Regions from separate parts of the Priestia sp. TGN 0903 genome, predicted to be linked through region 1. Evidence: riboswitches for the same ligand, from Rfam matches in the RefSeq annotation. Region 1 holds a riboswitch; each other region holds the start of a gene.
The links. A riboswitch is a leader RNA that binds a small molecule or an ion and turns the genes downstream of it on or off. The one in region 1 is predicted to bind cobalamin.

Region 1 (5,253 bases):
GTAGATGTTCCCGTAGCAATCGTCTTTGTAGCTGGATCTATGACACCCAGCTGTGACAGCGTTTTTGTTTTGGCTTCTGTAGCGGCAATAAAAAGCTGTAAAAACGCCGCATCCGTAAGCGTGCCTTCCACGAAAAAAAACATATTAATTGTACCGGGAGAAGAATAAAATGGAACAGCTTCGTCAGCTGTAATATCCACTGCGTTTCCTACTCCAGCCGTTATCACGGAAGCTACTCTTACTCCGTAGCCTTCATAACAGTAAACCGCTCTTTCTTTTAACCAAACCGCTGTCATCAACCCTACGATTTGCTCATGGCGCACATTTTCTTTCATCAAATATTGCTCATACTCTAAAGAAGGAGTATCTGAATAATAGTCTTTATGAACAAATCGATTGTAAAAGGTGTCCGTTTCCATGATGCCTGTTCCTAAAACGCCTGAGCTGTATGTTTTATAAGAAGTCTCGGTTTTCATGATTAAAAGCTCAGGCCGTTCTTCAATTTTAAGATGTGAAAAGGGACCAATCCCCTTTTCAATTCGAACTGGAATATGGTCCCTCTTTTTATTTATTGTACACCTCAGGGTATACTGCTTTTGCTAAGTCCTCTAAGCCATCTACAATACGAGGTCCTAAGCGGTTGATTTTGTTTTGATCAACCTTTTCGATGTTCCCCTCTTTTACAGCAGTCATGCTGCTCCAAGCGGGACGCTTCATAATCTCATTTTTGTCTGCATCATACGTTGCGATAATAACGTCAGGGTTTAACTTAACAACTTGCTCTTCAGAAAACTTAACCCAACCCTTTTCACTAGCCGCTACGTTATCAGCACCGATCATAGTAAGCATTTCGTTCATGAACGTACCTTTTCCTGTTGTATAAATCTCAGGAGCTCCCGATACCTCTATCCATACTTTTTTACGATCTTCTTTTGAAATCGTTTTTGCTTTTTTCTCAATTGAAGCTACTTTTTCTTTCATGTCTTTAATTGTTTGATTAGCTTCTTTTGTTTTACCCGTTAATTTACCAATTTGCGTAATAGAATCATAAACCGTATCAAACGTTGTTGAATCTTTTACAACAAATACCGGAATACCCGCACTTTCAATTTGTTTAAATACTTCATCTGAAACGCCCATACTTGAAGCGTGTGCCAGCACTAAATCAGGATTTAAAGCAATAACTTTTTCTGCATTAACGTTCATATCTCCCACCTGCGCTTTTTTCTTTACGCTTTTAGGATAATCATCGTTGCTTGTGACACCGACTAATTCTTTTTCAAGGCCAAGGGCATATACAATCTCCGTATTACTTGGCATTAATGAAACAATTTTCTTAGGCTGTTTTTTCAACGTAATTTCTTTATCACGCGCGTCTTTTACCTTCACTGGAAACGCAGCTTGTGACGTTTGTTCTGTATCTTGCTTCGTTTTTTTATCACTGTTGCTTTGGCTGCCTGCACCGCATGCAGCAAGTACGATGACTAACAGCGCAATAATGGAATACGAAAGCCATTTTTTCATCTAAATACTCCCCCTATATATTGTTCATTGTGAATACGAAACCTCCACGTTAAAGAAAAAGCAAATGATCATGCAAAAAGCAGCGCTATCCCGTTTTTTCCGCTTTGACTATGTATACTGCTCGGCAGCAGCTTCAAAATAAAAAAGCTTTACTTTCAATTGAAAGCAAAGCAGGTAACGTCAAGATAAGCAGGAAAAGAATCCGTTCACTATACTTGATATGTATGTTCATTACCCTGCTTCACCCTTCCTCGAAGGTTTCACAGCTAACAATAAGGCAGGTCTCCTGACTTACGCACAAAGCGCTTACAGTGGCGGGACCGCGCTGGTTTTTCACCAGACTTCCCTTTTCACTCAATCTTTAAATTGAGACCTTATTGCTTTACGATTATTCACTTGTCCTAGTATACCCCACTCATCGAAAAATGGAAATAGCCATTCTCACAAAAAAAGCTGCGAGAATGCTCTCGCAGCTTAGGGAATTAAAGAGTTGCTAAAAATTCACGGACCGCTTCAGGCGTTTTAGCATTTGCACTGTGCAGGTGCGCAATTTTTTCACCGTTTTTATATACAAGAAGAGAAGGAATACCCATTACATTGTTTTCAGCAGAAAGTTCTTCAAACTCATCCTTGTCAATTTTAAACCATGCTTTATCTGTATTTTCGTCAACGATTTCATCAATAAACATATCCAAACGTTTGCAATCAGGACACCACGTTGTCGTAAAAATCCCAACGCTTAGTGTTTCATTCTTAATTTGTTCGCGAAATTGTTTTTCTTCCGTAAATTGTTTCATTGTGTTACCTCCAGCGTCTATTCGTTCCTTCCTACAATTCTATAGTAAGAAGTCTGACTTCATTATAAACGATTTTTTTATCGTTGTGCTAATGTTTCAGCTTATTTAGACCATAACGGTTTTAGACGTAAAAAAATGCTAGCTTAAAAAAGCTAACATTTCGAAATTGTAGAATGTTGTGTCTATTATCAGCTGAACCACTTAGGCGGCATGTTTCGGTTCCAATAAATTTTCCCTAAATCATAATGCTTTTGAAAATTATCTGCGGCCGCATGATAGTGAAAATTAAACCAGTATCCATCTTTTGGAGGATTTTCACGCCGTACATGAAACCGTATTAAGTCCTGACCGGTTTCCCGGTCATATACATGGAAAATCTTTTCACCGTAGCCAGCAGCAGGGTGCTCGCTTATCTCGAGATTCTGAATTGACTGTTCACGTTCAGTGCCAATGTCGGTCAGCACTTCTTCAATTTTAGGTAACACTGCTTGACGAAATTCATCTTCAATGACAGGACCAATTTTTGTTCCGAATTTTTCCACTGACTGTTTTTCAGCTGATTCCATTGCATACGTAACAAATGATGAAACGTCTTCATATTTTGGTTCTTCATATGGCAAATGAATATCTTCTATAACAGCTGTGACAGGAGTTGTTTCTCTTACATACCCTGCTTTATGTTGCTTGTCCGCTTTTGCATCATCAACGTATAAATATTCTGGTGGAGTGACAAGCCCAAATGTAAATACTGTAATAAATACAATTAGCATTCTTTTTATCCATCTAGGCATTCGTATCTTTCCTTTCTCATCTTTTCCCATATGGTCTTTTCATATTGTAAAATTCATTATCATAACTCACTAGGTATTGTAACATACTTATTAATTTTTTACCTATATTTGCTTATTCATTTATGCTGTCTACGGGCATTTGACGACTTTTCAGTTACCACCTTCCTTCTTCTGTTTGAGGTTGTCACACCGAGCGGAAACCTATACAAGATATTCCTTTTTTGCTGGATGCTTAAACACAAAAGTATTTTTATGTTCAAAAATATATCATACTTTTATGAACTTTAGATGAAATTCATAAAAAAAACTTCCAAAACTTTTTAATTCCTAAAAGGTTTTGGAAGTCTTTTCAATAAGCGTAATTAATTTTACTTTTTTGGTTATTTTTGTATATCAATTGTCCCGTAATGAAATTTTGATGTTTTTCGTTTTTGCACAGTAAATCCATGCTCTTTAAAACGACTGCTTTTCCAATGATCTTTTAGCATGACCTTTTGTTTGGCTACTCTTTTTGCTTCTTGTATAGCCATTGGCGTCAGCGTGGTATACAGTGCTATTGCTTTAATACCGTTAATTCCATTCGATTCCTCAATTTGTTCTTGAAACATAGGATCAAAGTAGACAACATCAAAAGAATTATCTTCACAACACGCCAAAAACGATTCAAAATTTTGATGAACCACGTTTATACGCTTCATTGCATCATTCAACTCTTGTACGTCACTTTCCCAATTTAAAAGTCCTTGTTTGACTAAATAAGCTACATAGCGGTTGCCTTCTAGTCCGACAACTTTCCCGCTTTTCCCTACCGCTGCGCTCGCCATCATACTATCCGATGCAAGACCAAGTGTACAGTCAAGCACGCTCATTCCTTTTTCTAAACCAGCAGCTTCAATAAACGGATCACGTTCTCCCCGCAGCCATCTCTTCACTCTAAACATAGCGGAGTTTGGATGAAAAAAAATAGGTTCCTCTTCATTTTGGACGTGCAACTCTACTCTATTTTTACCGACAACCAGCACGTCTGCAGCTTCAAGATTTTGAAGATCTGCAACAGATTTCTTCTCTCTTGTTACAAAAGGTATACTTAAATCAGCGGCTACTTGTTTGGCTTTTACAATCATCTGTTCATTTGTTCGACCAGCAGTCGTAACAATCACTTTCATAACTCCCCCTACACTGTTTGGCTATTTACATAAAGAAAAAGGATGCCGATAGACATCCTTTTTCTTATAAAGTATATGCGATTTTTCTCTAAAAATCTATATACTAGATGTGACAAAAGCAGGACATTTTATGAACAGTGCTGCTTAAAGCCATTTAAAATGTTTTCAAAAATAACTTCTAACGGCTGACCTTCAATTTCATGTCGAGGAATAAAATGAACAACTTCTTTTCCTTTTAAAAGTGCCATAGACGGTGATGAAGGCTCAATGTCCCCAAAATATTCACGCATTTTAGCTGTTGCTTCCTTATCTTGACCGGCAAAAACAGTTACCACTTGATCTGGTTTTTGCTCAGACTGTAAGTACGCTTGCGTTGCTGCAGGACGTGCTAAACCAGCAGCGCATCCACAAACTGAATTAACGACAACAAAAGTTGTTCCTTCTACGTTTTCCATAAAATCAACTACGGCTTCCTCTGTTGTTAATTCTTCATAACCAGCTTGAGTTAATTCTTGACGCATTGGTTTAACTAACTGACGCATATATTCTTCATATGCCATTGACATATTAACATTCCTCCTAACAATCATTCACGCTAAAAGCATACTATAAAAACCAGGAAAAATCTAGCTACTCACTCTTCAAATCCTTATCGCTGTCCCGTTCTCCTTTTTCATTTGACAAAAAAGATTAAAACCGGGTCATATCATCTAATTTTTTTCCATAAAAATGTCGATTTTTACTATTAATATTCCATTTTTTGTACTATAGTAGTAAATAGTAGTTTAGTAGAAAGGATTTTCAAATTGAACCAGCGATTTAAACCGAACAAACGATTTAAGCCAAACAAACGATTTTATGCATTTTTGTCTTTAGTGTTAGTGATCGTCGCTTCTTTATTTTTTATTACAGAAGCCAAAGGAAGTGAATCCGCTGCATCTCAGCAAGTCTTAGCATCTACTGCATTGCCGCTGA
Region 2 (5,253 bases), on a different contig from region 1:
GTAACGTAGCGTCAAAGGCTGGTCCAGCCGGAAGTTTTTCGTGGCTGATTGGCGGAGTCATTATTTTACTTATCGGTTTAGTGTATGCTGAACTTGGAGCAGCGCTGCCGCGTACCGGTGGAATTATCCGTTATCCGGTTTACTCACATGGTCATTTAGTGGGTTACTTAATTTCATTCATTACCATTATTGCTTACACAAGTTTGATTGCCATCGAGGTAACGGCTGTACGTCAGTATGTTGCGTTTTGGCTTCCTGGTCTAACTAAACATGGTTCTGAATCGCCTACTACAATCGGCTGGTTATTTCAGTTCGCGTTATTAACGCTATTTTTTATCATTAACTACGTAAGTGTAAAAGCATTTGCTAAGTCAAATGTTATTATATCTGTGTTCAAATATGCGGTTCCTCTTACAATTATCGTCGTGTTAGCTTATCACTTTAAATCAGCTAACTTTACAACTGGCGATTTTACTCCGTTTGGTTTTAATGGTATTCAAGCAGCCATTTCAACAGGTGGCGTTATGTTTGCTTACCTAGGACTTCACCCTATTGTTTCTGTAGCCAGTGAAGTTAAAAACCCGCAGCGTAATATTCCAATCGCGCTCATTATCTGTATTGTACTTTCAGCGATTATTTACACAGCACTGCAAGTATTGTTCATTGGTAACATTCCGGCTGATATGCTATCAGGAGGATGGGGAACAATTCAAGAGCAATTCTCTTTACCATTTAAAGATATTGCACTTATTTTAGGCCTTGGCTGGTTAGTAACGCTTGTTATTTTTGATGCTATTTTATCACCAGGCGGTAACGGGAACATCTTCATGAATACAACTTCTCGTTTAGTTTATGCTTGGTCTCGTAATGGAACACTATTTAAACGTTTCTCAAAAGTAGATAAGAAAACAGGAATTCCACGTGCGTCACTATGGCTATCGTTTGGAATGTCCGTATTCTGGACACTGCCATTTCCTTCTTGGGAAGCGCTAGTAAACGTATGTTCAGTAGCACTTATTCTGTCTTATGCGATTGCGCCAATTTCAGCTGCTGCATTCAGAGTAAATGCAAAAGACCTTAAAAAGCCTTTCAAATTAAAAGGCATGAGCGTTATTGCTCCTGTGTCATTTATCTTCTGTTCATACATCGTATATTGGTCAGGATGGACGACAATTTCTTGGCTTCTAGGATCACAGCTTCTAATGGTTGTTATCTACGTAGCATTTAAGAAATACGTACCAACTGACGTTGTAAAATTTGCACAGCAGCTTAAATCTGCTTGGTGGCTAGTTGCTTATTATATTATTATGCTTGTTATCTCTTACCTAGGCTCATTTGGTGGAGGACAAGGTGTGCTAAGCAACCCGCTTGACTTAATTTTAATTGCTCTTGTTTCAATCGGTATTTTCTACTGGGCGAAATACACGGGTTTGCCAAAAGCAGTTATCGATACGGATGATTAATAAAAAACACGGCATGAATTCATGCCGTGTTTTTCGTTTGTATAGGGGCGTACTCTATTTATTTATCAAACAGCCACGTTTTTAAGATAGCAGCATACTCACGAAAGTAGGCTTGAAGTTTAATTGAATTTGGTGTCTTTGCACCTAAAGGATAAACGTCAAAACCTTGACGCTTGGCAATAATAGAGGCGCGAAATAAATGAAAATCACTGCTAACAAGCACGACTTTTTTGTGTTGAATATCAACTTTCTTTTTAGTGAAAGTGAAATTCTCAAAAGTAGAAGTTGACTGATCCTCTTTTATCATTCGATTCTTTTTAATTCCTTCTTTTCGTAGAAAACGATAGGCTGCTTCTGCTTCAGAAATTTCTTCATCGGATCCTTTTCCACCCGTTACGATAACTTTTGTTTGTTTATGAGTCTTTAAATAAGATAAAGCCGTTTTTGCTCGTTCTTTTAAACTAGGAGACATTTGATCTCCGTCTACTTTCGAACCTAAAATGAGCACATAATCTGCTTTTTGCGGAACAGGCTGATGAGCGGTTTGATACATACAAAAAGACATGATTACAGCATAAAGAACAAGCAAACTAATAAAGATATAAATGATTTTTTTCTTCAACTACGAGCACCTTCCTAGCTATTTCATAAGATGTTTGGAAAATAATTGTTATTATAGCATACGAGACCCAAATAAGTATAAACACAGTAATATATAATAATAGAAGAAAATCGTTATTGTGAATGGTTATAAAATTCGTTACAATAAAGAATAAATGATTTTAAAAGTGCCTCTAAGGAGGATAATAGGGAAATCGGTGTAAATCCGGTGCAGCCCCCGCTACTGTAAATGTGGATGAACCTGCAAAGACCCACTAGTCAAACTAGGAAGGATGCAGAAGTAAAATGAAGCATAAGCCAGGAGACCTGCTTTTAAAAACCCCTTATTTTTCGGTGGGAGAAATAAGTCAAGACAATGTGTTAATGAGCGCATGACCAAACCTTGACTTTTACAGTTAAGGTTTTTTTATGTGATAGGGAGTGGAAAAAGTGAAAAAAGGAAAACCTCTTATGATTCAAGGAACGCACTCAGACGCTGGAAAAAGCATGATTGCTACAGCGTTTTGCCGTATTTTTAAAGAAGACGGCTATCAAACTGCACCGTTTAAATCGCAAAATATGGCGCTTAATTCATACATTACAATGGATGGAAAAGAAATTGGAAGAGCGCAAGGAATTCAAGCTGAAGCGGCTGGAGTAGAAGCAACAACCAATATGAATCCTATTTTAATTAAACCAACTCGTGATCATGAATCTCAAATTGTCGTTCATGGAAAGCCGCTTCGTAATATGTTTGCTTTTCAGTATCGGCAAGAATTTTTTAATGAAGGTTTGAACGTTATCACGGAGTCTTATAAAGAGCTTGCCAATCATTATGATCGAATTGTGATTGAAGGTGCTGGAAGTCCTGCTGAAGTGAATTTGAACGATCGGGAACTGGTAAATATGCGCGTAGCAAAGATAGCCCAAGCCCCTGTTGTGTTAGTAGGAGACATTGATAAAGGAGGGGTTTTTGCGAGTCTGGTGGGTACTCTTCAATTGCTTCCAGATGAACATAAACCTAGAGTAATTGGAGTGTTAATCAATAAATTCCGAGGAGACTTAGAGCTTTTAAAACCGGGGTTGAAGTGGTTTGAAGAATACACGGGAGTTCCGGTACTAGGAGTGATTCCTTATATGCACGACGTGGAAATTGACGCTGAAGATTCGCTATCACTCAGAAATTACTCAACGCTTGTGAATCCGTTAAAAGAAATCGATATTGCGGTTATCTCGTATCCTCGCATCTCAAATTTTACGGACATTGATCCTCTAAGCTTAGAAGAAGACTGTCATGTGAGACTTGTAACCAAGCCATCACAACTAGGTACGCCTGATTTAATTGTTTTACCAGGAAGCAAAAATACGATTGAAGATGCGCAGTTTTTACAAGAAAGCGGCCTGGCTCTAGCCATTAATCAAGTCTTGAACGCAACAAACGCTCACGTTATTGGCATCTGCGGGGGATATCAAATGTTAGGCGAGACAATTACGGACCCCGATGCAGTAGAGTCCCGGATTGAATCTATTAAAGGGCTGGGTTTGCTTCCAGTGGAAACCGTTATGACAACCAGCAAAAAAACAGAAAGAGTTTCTGGATATGTTCAGTTAGAGAGTGAGAAGGTTTCGATTGAAGGCTATGAAATTCATATGGGAAAGACGGTTTCTAAAAGCATAACGGAAGCCTTTGCGGTGGTAGATGATCAAAAAGAAGGAACGGTTAAAGACAACATCATTGGCACGTATGTTCATGATGTGTTTCATAACGATGCTTTGCGCAGAGCTTTGCTTAATCAAATTCGTAAACTTAAAAAATTGCCGCCTATTACGGATACATTCAACAGTCGCCTGCAAAAAGAGGAGTCTTTTTCAAAAGCAGCAGCATATGTGAGAGAAGCTGTAGATATGGAAAAGCTGTATCATTTAATAGACAACTATAAAAGCCCGGAGCAAGCACAAAAAGTGTAGCTTGTAGAGGTTTTCGCTTGTTTTTTCACCGAGAACTTTAGTACGCTATTCTACGTTGCCTAGTTCAACAGTCTAGCACTCGTAACAAATAAAAGATGATTGTTTCCAATACTATGTAGGATGGAAACATGGTTTATGGACAGGAAAATGAATGGTTAATGTAATGTAAAACATCACGCCTCGTTTCCTAGAGGAGCTGAAAGTATTGATTTTTAAACGTATTTTTTTAAACAAAGCATCTATTTTATACATAGTCAGTTTATTTATTGTATGTACTTCGGTGATTATGGGAGTATTTATTGGTACAGTTTCGTTAACCGTAGGAGATACAATCAAAATTATTATTGGCCACCTTACCGGACTATCCTTATATCACGGTCCGGAAAACATGGATTTAATCATTTGGCAAATTCGTTTTCCAAGAGTACTGGTGGCATTTTTAGTAGGAGCTTCGCTTTCAATAGCAGGAGCTGCCTTTCAAGGGCTATTAAGAAACTCTCTTGCAGATCCTTACACGATCGGAGTTTCCTCAGGTGCAACCCTTGGCTCTGTCATGGCAATTTATTTTCACTGGAGTATTTTTGGTTTGTCTATCTTCACGCTGCCTGTAGTCGGCATCGTATCTGGTTTTATTACTCTTCTTTTAGTTTTTGGTATTACGAAACTCGCAAGCGGCAATTTGGCCAATGAAACCATCATCTTAGCGGGGATTATTTTATCATCCTTTATGAGCGCGCTTATTTCATTAATTGTAGCTCTTTCTCCTGAAGAAGATGTAAGGCAGGTTTTATATTGGCTAATGGGAAGCGTATCAATGAGAGGATGGTCGCATATTCAAATTTTAGGGCCGTTCTTTTTAGTCGGTACGATTATGCTGCTGTTACATGTGAAAGAGCTGAACGGCTTAGCATTTGGCGATCAATCCGCTCAATTTATGGGGATAGACGTAAAGAAGAAAAAAAGAATGATTTTAATAGGTGCATCCGTATTAACCGGGGCTGCGGTATCAGTATCTGGGGCAATTGGATTTGTTGGCTTAGTTATTCCCCACGTAGTGCGTCTCGTAGCGGGAGCTAATCATAAGCATGTACTGCCGCTTTCTATTTTAATCGGAGGAAGTTATTTGGTTTTAGCCGATTTATTAGCAAGAACGATATTAGAACCTCGTGAACTGCCGATTGGAGTCGTAACCGCCTTAATTGGTTCGCCAATTTTTACGCTG
Region 3 (5,253 bases), 620 kb from region 1:
ACAAAAAAGCCGGGCAGCTGCCTGGCTTTTTTGTTTGGAGCTGCCTGTTATCTTTTTTGAAACATATGGTAAAATAAAAGAAATGAGAGACAAAGGAAGTGTCATAATGACGGAAACTGTTCAGTTAATTAAAAAGCTTGTTTCGATTCCCAGTCCTTCTGGAAATACAGAAAAGGTGATTTCATTTGTCGAAGACTATGTAAAAGAGCTAAATATTCAAACGTATCGCAATCGAAAAGGAGGCTTAGTCGCTACTATTCCCGGTAAAGATACGGATCATCACCGCATGCTGACGGCTCATGTCGATACATTAGGTGCTATGGTAAAAGAAATCAAACCGAGTGGACGTCTGAAAATCGACTTGATTGGAGGGTTCCGCTACAATTCCATTGAAGGAGAATATTGTGAAATCGAAACGTCAGCAGGAGAAGTATTTACAGGGACCATCCTTATGCATCAAACATCTGTTCATGTGTATAAAGATGCAGGTAAAGCTGAGCGAAATCAAGATAATATAGAAATTCGATTGGATGAAAAAGTACATAGCGCAGAAGATGTTCGCAGTCTTGGAATTGAAGTCGGCGACTTTGTTTCGTTTGATCCTCGTGTAGAAATAACAAAAAGCGGTTTTATTAAATCTCGTCATCTCGATGATAAAGCAAGCGTAGCTTTATTGCTTCAGCTCATGAAAACAATTCAAGAAGAGCAGATCGAACTGCCATACACTACGCACTTTCTTATTTCAAATAATGAAGAAATTGGATACGGAGGAAATTCTAATATTACGCCTCAAACGGTAGAATACTTAGCGGTTGATATGGGTGCCATGGGAGATGGACAATCTACTGATGAATACACCGTGTCTATTTGTGTAAAAGATTCAAGCGGCCCATATCATTACGGTTTGAGAAAGCATTTGGTGGAGCTAGCTAAGCAGCATGATATTCAGTACAAATTAGATATTTATCCGTTTTACGGATCAGATGCTTCTGCTGCTATTCGTGCCGGGCATGACATCGTACACGGCTTAATTGGTCCAGGAATTGATTCTTCTCATGCGTTTGAGAGAACGCATCAAGATTCATTAAACCATACGTACAAGCTTCTTTACCACTATGTGCAATCGAACATGGTTCTGCTTTAAGAAAGGAATATTTAATTAGTGTATTTTTATGCAAAACAAAGAGCAGGACGGGACTGTGATGTCTGTACTTTCCTTTCCTAAAAAAGAAGCCGGCTGTCCGGCTTCTTTTTTTAATAAATACTATATATTTTTTTACTGGTGAAGCAACAGTTGGTAAAAAAAGCACCTTTTTTAAAGAGGTATAATACGGCTTAAACCTTTTGTACATTTTGTTCATTTACAGAAGTTAAAATGTTTTTAAATTTTTAAAAGTTTCTTGTGACAAGTTTTGTAGAATGGGTTTTCAAAAGGATATGGTTTCGTCATAATGTGGATATAGCGATCACTACAATAATCGGAGGCGAATCTTTTCATGTGGGTACTGACGGTATATGCTGGAAAAGAAATGAAAATGTTTGAATTTGAAACTGAAACGCAGGCGAGAGAAGCTTTTGCAAAAACAAATGGCTGTAAAGTTCTTTCAGAAGTCGTGTATTATAATGATCCTCATTTAACATTAGTAGCTATATAATGAAAAAACAAGAGCTGACTTTATGCTCTTGTTTTTTCATAGCTTCTTGTATCTTACGAAAAGAATAGAGTTGAAATAAAAAAAAATGTACGCTATGATATGGTAGTTACTTCTATTATTCTGATAGTTTAAAAGGTTCATATATATCAAACAGCAACAGTAAAGATGCCAAGAAGGCTTAATAGGGAAACTGGTGAAAGACCAGTACTGCCCCCGCAACTGTAAGTGTGGACGAACGAGTATAACCACTGTGGAAAAATCACGGGAAGGTTCTCAAGTAGAATGATACACAAGTCAGGAGACCTGTCTTTATTGTGAAGTTTCTATTTCTCCGGGGAGCGGGAAGGGAAACGTTGGCTTAAAGTGGCATTCGTGTACACTTTTATTCTGACGTTTTACCCGCTCGCATATTAGCGAAGCGGGTTTTTCTCGTAGCACAAAACTACATATCGTGCAAAAAAGGTGCGCAATGTTCACATTGCGTTAAATGGGAAGTCTGGTGTGAAGCCAGCGCGGTACCCGCCACTGTGAAGAGGAGCTGATTGCATATGCCACTGTATTCGGGAAGGCGCAATCAAGTGATGAATCGAAGTCAGGAAACCAGCCTTTTTCTAATGCGAAGCTTACCCTACGGGATATAGGTGGAAGTGCAAAAACTTAGTTTGAATTTTTCTGCGCCTCTATCATTGATAGAGGCGTTTTTTTAGTAAAGGAGCGAATAAGTGTGACGACGTGGAACTTAAATGGAACAAAACATCACGTATTGATTTGTAATGGAAGCAGCTGTATGAGAAAAGGTGGAGAAGAAGCCACGCAAGCTATTCGAAATAAAGTGACTGAACTGAATCTAGATGAAGCGGTTCACACAACCCGTACGCGCTGTAACGGAAGATGCAAAGATGCTCCTGTAGCTATCGTGTACCCTTCAGGAGATTGGTACAAGCAGGTCACTGAAAACGTAGCTCATCGAATTGTTGAAGAACATTTAGCAGGAGGCTGCAGTATAAAGGAATCACTTATTTATGAATATGATCAAAACGGTTTTGTTTCTCCGGAAAAGAGTGACTCCATAGAAGGAATTGACAAAGTAAAAAGTAACGCATAAAGGAGGAGCTAGCATGAAAGGTAAACTGTTAGTTATTGGATTCGGCCCAGGAAGCTTTGAACATATTACACAGCGAGCAAGAGAAGCCATTCAAGAAAGTGATATGATCATTGGTTATAAAACCTATGTGGAATTAATTCAAGGACTATTAACGAATCAGCAAATTATTAGTACAGGAATGACCGAAGAAGTAAGCCGTGCACAAGAAGCCGTAAAGCAAGCTGAAGCGGGAAAAACCGTGGCGGTCATTTCAAGCGGAGATGCAGGAGTATACGGAATGGCCGGCCTTGTGTATGAAGTGTTGATTGAAAAAGGATGGAAAAAAGAAACGGGCGTAGAGCTGGAAGTGATTCCTGGCATTTCGGCTATTAATTCATGCGCATCCCTCCTTGGGGCGCCCGTGATGCATGATGCCTGTACGATTAGTTTAAGTGACCACCTTACGCCTTGGGAGTTAATCGAAAAACGAATCGAAGCAGCTGCACAAGCAGATTTTGTAGTAGCTTTTTATAATCCGAAAAGCGGAAGACGCACAAGACAAATTGTGGAAGCGCAAAGGATTTTATTAAAATACCGTTCCCCCGATACGCCTGTTGGTCTTGTGAAAAGCGCTTATCGTGACCGTGAAGAAGTGGTAATGACCAATTTAAAAGACATGTTAAATCATGAAATAGGCATGCTGACTACCGTTGTTGTCGGAAATTCATCTACGTTCTTTTACGATGACTTAATGATTACACCGCGCGGGTATCAGCGTAAATATACCCTCAACCAAACAGAGCAGCCGCTAAGACCGCATCAGCGACTTCGAAAAGAAGCAGAACCATGGGCTCTTGATCAAGAGGAGACTGTAAAGCAAACGGCTTCAGCTATTGAAGATGTTCAGAACACAAAAGAAGAAAAAGCAGCTTCACGAGCTCTGGCAGAAGAAGCGCTTCAAGCAATTTTAGGTGAAACTACTTCACCGGTCGTACACCAGCCAATTGAGTCTATTTTTGAAGTGGCAGTTAGTCCAGGGCTTGCAAATAAGAAGTTTACGCCCGTTCAAATGACAACACTAGCAGAAGTTGTTGGTGAAAAAGGTACGATGGAGTATACGCCTGACCATCAAATCAAACTGCAAATTCCAACGGCTCAGCCAGATGTGATTATTAAAAAGCTCCAATCAGCTTCCTTTTTACTATCTCCAGTCGGAGACGTGTTTACAATTAAAGCGTGTGATTTTTGTGATGGAGAAAAAAGTGACGCCATCCCGCATACGGAACAATTACAAAAGCGTCTCGGTGGAATGGACATGCCAAAAGAGCTGAAGCTTGGTATTAATGGATGCGGTATGGCCTGTTACGGTGCTGTTCAAGAAGATATCGGCATTGTCTACAGAAAAGGTGCGTTTGACTTATTTTTAGGGGCTAAAACGGTTGGACGAAACGCCCATTCAGGTCAAATTGTGGCGGAAGGCATAGCGCCCGATGACATTGTTGAAATAGTGGAGAACATTGTCCATGAATATAAAGAAAAAGGTCATCCAAATGAGCGGTTTCATAAATTCTTTAAGCGTGTGAAGAATGTTTATGGATTCGACTATCAAGATATAACACCAAAAATAAAAGTAGAACCAGCTCCGTGTGGAGATTAAAAATGGGAGGGCATTATATGAAATCAGTTTTATTTGTCGGTCATGGAAGTAGAGATCCTGAAGGGAACGATCAAATTCGCGAGTTTATCTCGACTATGAAGCATGATTGGGACCCATCTATTTTAGTAGAAACGTGTTTTCTAGAGTTTGAACGTCCGAATGTAAGTCAAGGCATTGATACATGTGTGGCAAAAGGAGCGACAGATGTAGTTGTAGTTCCAATTATGCTCTTGCCAGCTGGCCACTCAAAAATACATATTCCGGCGGCTATAGATGAAGCTAAGGAAAAATATCCACACGTAAACTTCGTGTACGGACGTCCCATTGGCGTTCATGAAGAAGCCCTTGAAATTTTAAAAACGAGATTACAAGAATCAGGAGAAAATTTAGAAACTCCAGCTGAAGACACGGCTGTTATTGTCTTAGGGCGAGGAGGAAGCGATCCTGATGCAAACAGTGATTTATATAAAATTACGCGCCTTCTTTGGGAAAAAACAAACTACAAAATCGTCGAAACTTCTTTTATGGGCGTGACCGCTCCATTGATTGATGAAGGAGTGGAACGATGTTTAAAACTGGGCGCTAAAAAAGTGGTTATTCTCCCGTATTTCTTATTTACAGGAGTACTAATTAAGCGTTTGGAAGAAATGGTGAAGCAGTATAAAATGCAGCATGAAAACATTGAGTTTAAGCTAGCCGGCTATTTCGGTTTTCATCCAAAACTGCAGACAATTTTAAAAGAACGTGCTGAAGAAGGATTAGAAGGCGAAGTGAAAATGAACTGCGATACATGTCAATATCGCCTCGGCATTATGGAGCATATTGATCACCATCATCATCACGATCATGATCACGGG

Region 2: linked by a shared signal. The riboswitch ahead of ACRPLY_RS13275 (cobyric acid synthase) and the one ahead of ACRPLY_RS03770 (ABC transporter substrate-binding protein) in region 1 are both predicted to bind cobalamin.
Region 3: linked by a shared signal. The riboswitch ahead of ACRPLY_RS00575 ((2Fe-2S) ferredoxin domain-containing protein) and the one ahead of ACRPLY_RS03770 (ABC transporter substrate-binding protein) in region 1 are both predicted to bind cobalamin.

What each region holds. Positions count from the first base shown of each region.
Region 1 covers NZ_JBOZGL010000001.1:720,879-726,131, forward strand. The annotation lists gene ACRPLY_RS03765 (adenosylcobinamide amidohydrolase) at 1-476, opposite strand, end outside; gene ACRPLY_RS03770 (ABC transporter substrate-binding protein) at 565-1,524, opposite strand; cobalamin riboswitch at 1,784-1,916, opposite strand; gene ACRPLY_RS03775 (thioredoxin family protein) at 2,007-2,321, opposite strand; gene ACRPLY_RS03780 (YpjP family protein) at 2,510-3,112, opposite strand; gene ACRPLY_RS03785 (class I SAM-dependent methyltransferase) at 3,493-4,272, opposite strand; gene ACRPLY_RS03790 (BrxA/BrxB family bacilliredoxin) at 4,407-4,844, opposite strand; gene ACRPLY_RS03795 (polysaccharide deacetylase family protein) at 5,085-5,253, shown strand, end outside.
Region 2 covers NZ_JBOZGL010000003.1:443,095-448,347, forward strand. The annotation lists gene ACRPLY_RS13265 (APC family permease) at 1-1,463, shown strand, start outside; gene ACRPLY_RS13270 (YdcF family protein) at 1,522-2,085, opposite strand; cobalamin riboswitch at 2,233-2,412, shown strand; gene ACRPLY_RS13275 (cobyric acid synthase) at 2,505-4,031, shown strand; gene ACRPLY_RS13280 (FecCD family ABC transporter permease) at 4,237-5,253, shown strand, end outside.
Region 3 covers NZ_JBOZGL010000001.1:105,143-110,395, forward strand. The annotation lists gene ACRPLY_RS00565 (M42 family metallopeptidase) at 107-1,144, shown strand; gene ACRPLY_RS00570 (hypothetical protein) at 1,497-1,655, shown strand; cobalamin riboswitch at 1,802-1,980, shown strand; cobalamin riboswitch at 2,099-2,278, shown strand; gene ACRPLY_RS00575 ((2Fe-2S) ferredoxin domain-containing protein) at 2,380-2,760, shown strand; gene cobJ (precorrin-3B C(17)-methyltransferase) at 2,774-4,396, shown strand; gene ACRPLY_RS00585 (sirohydrochlorin chelatase) at 4,414-5,253, shown strand, end outside.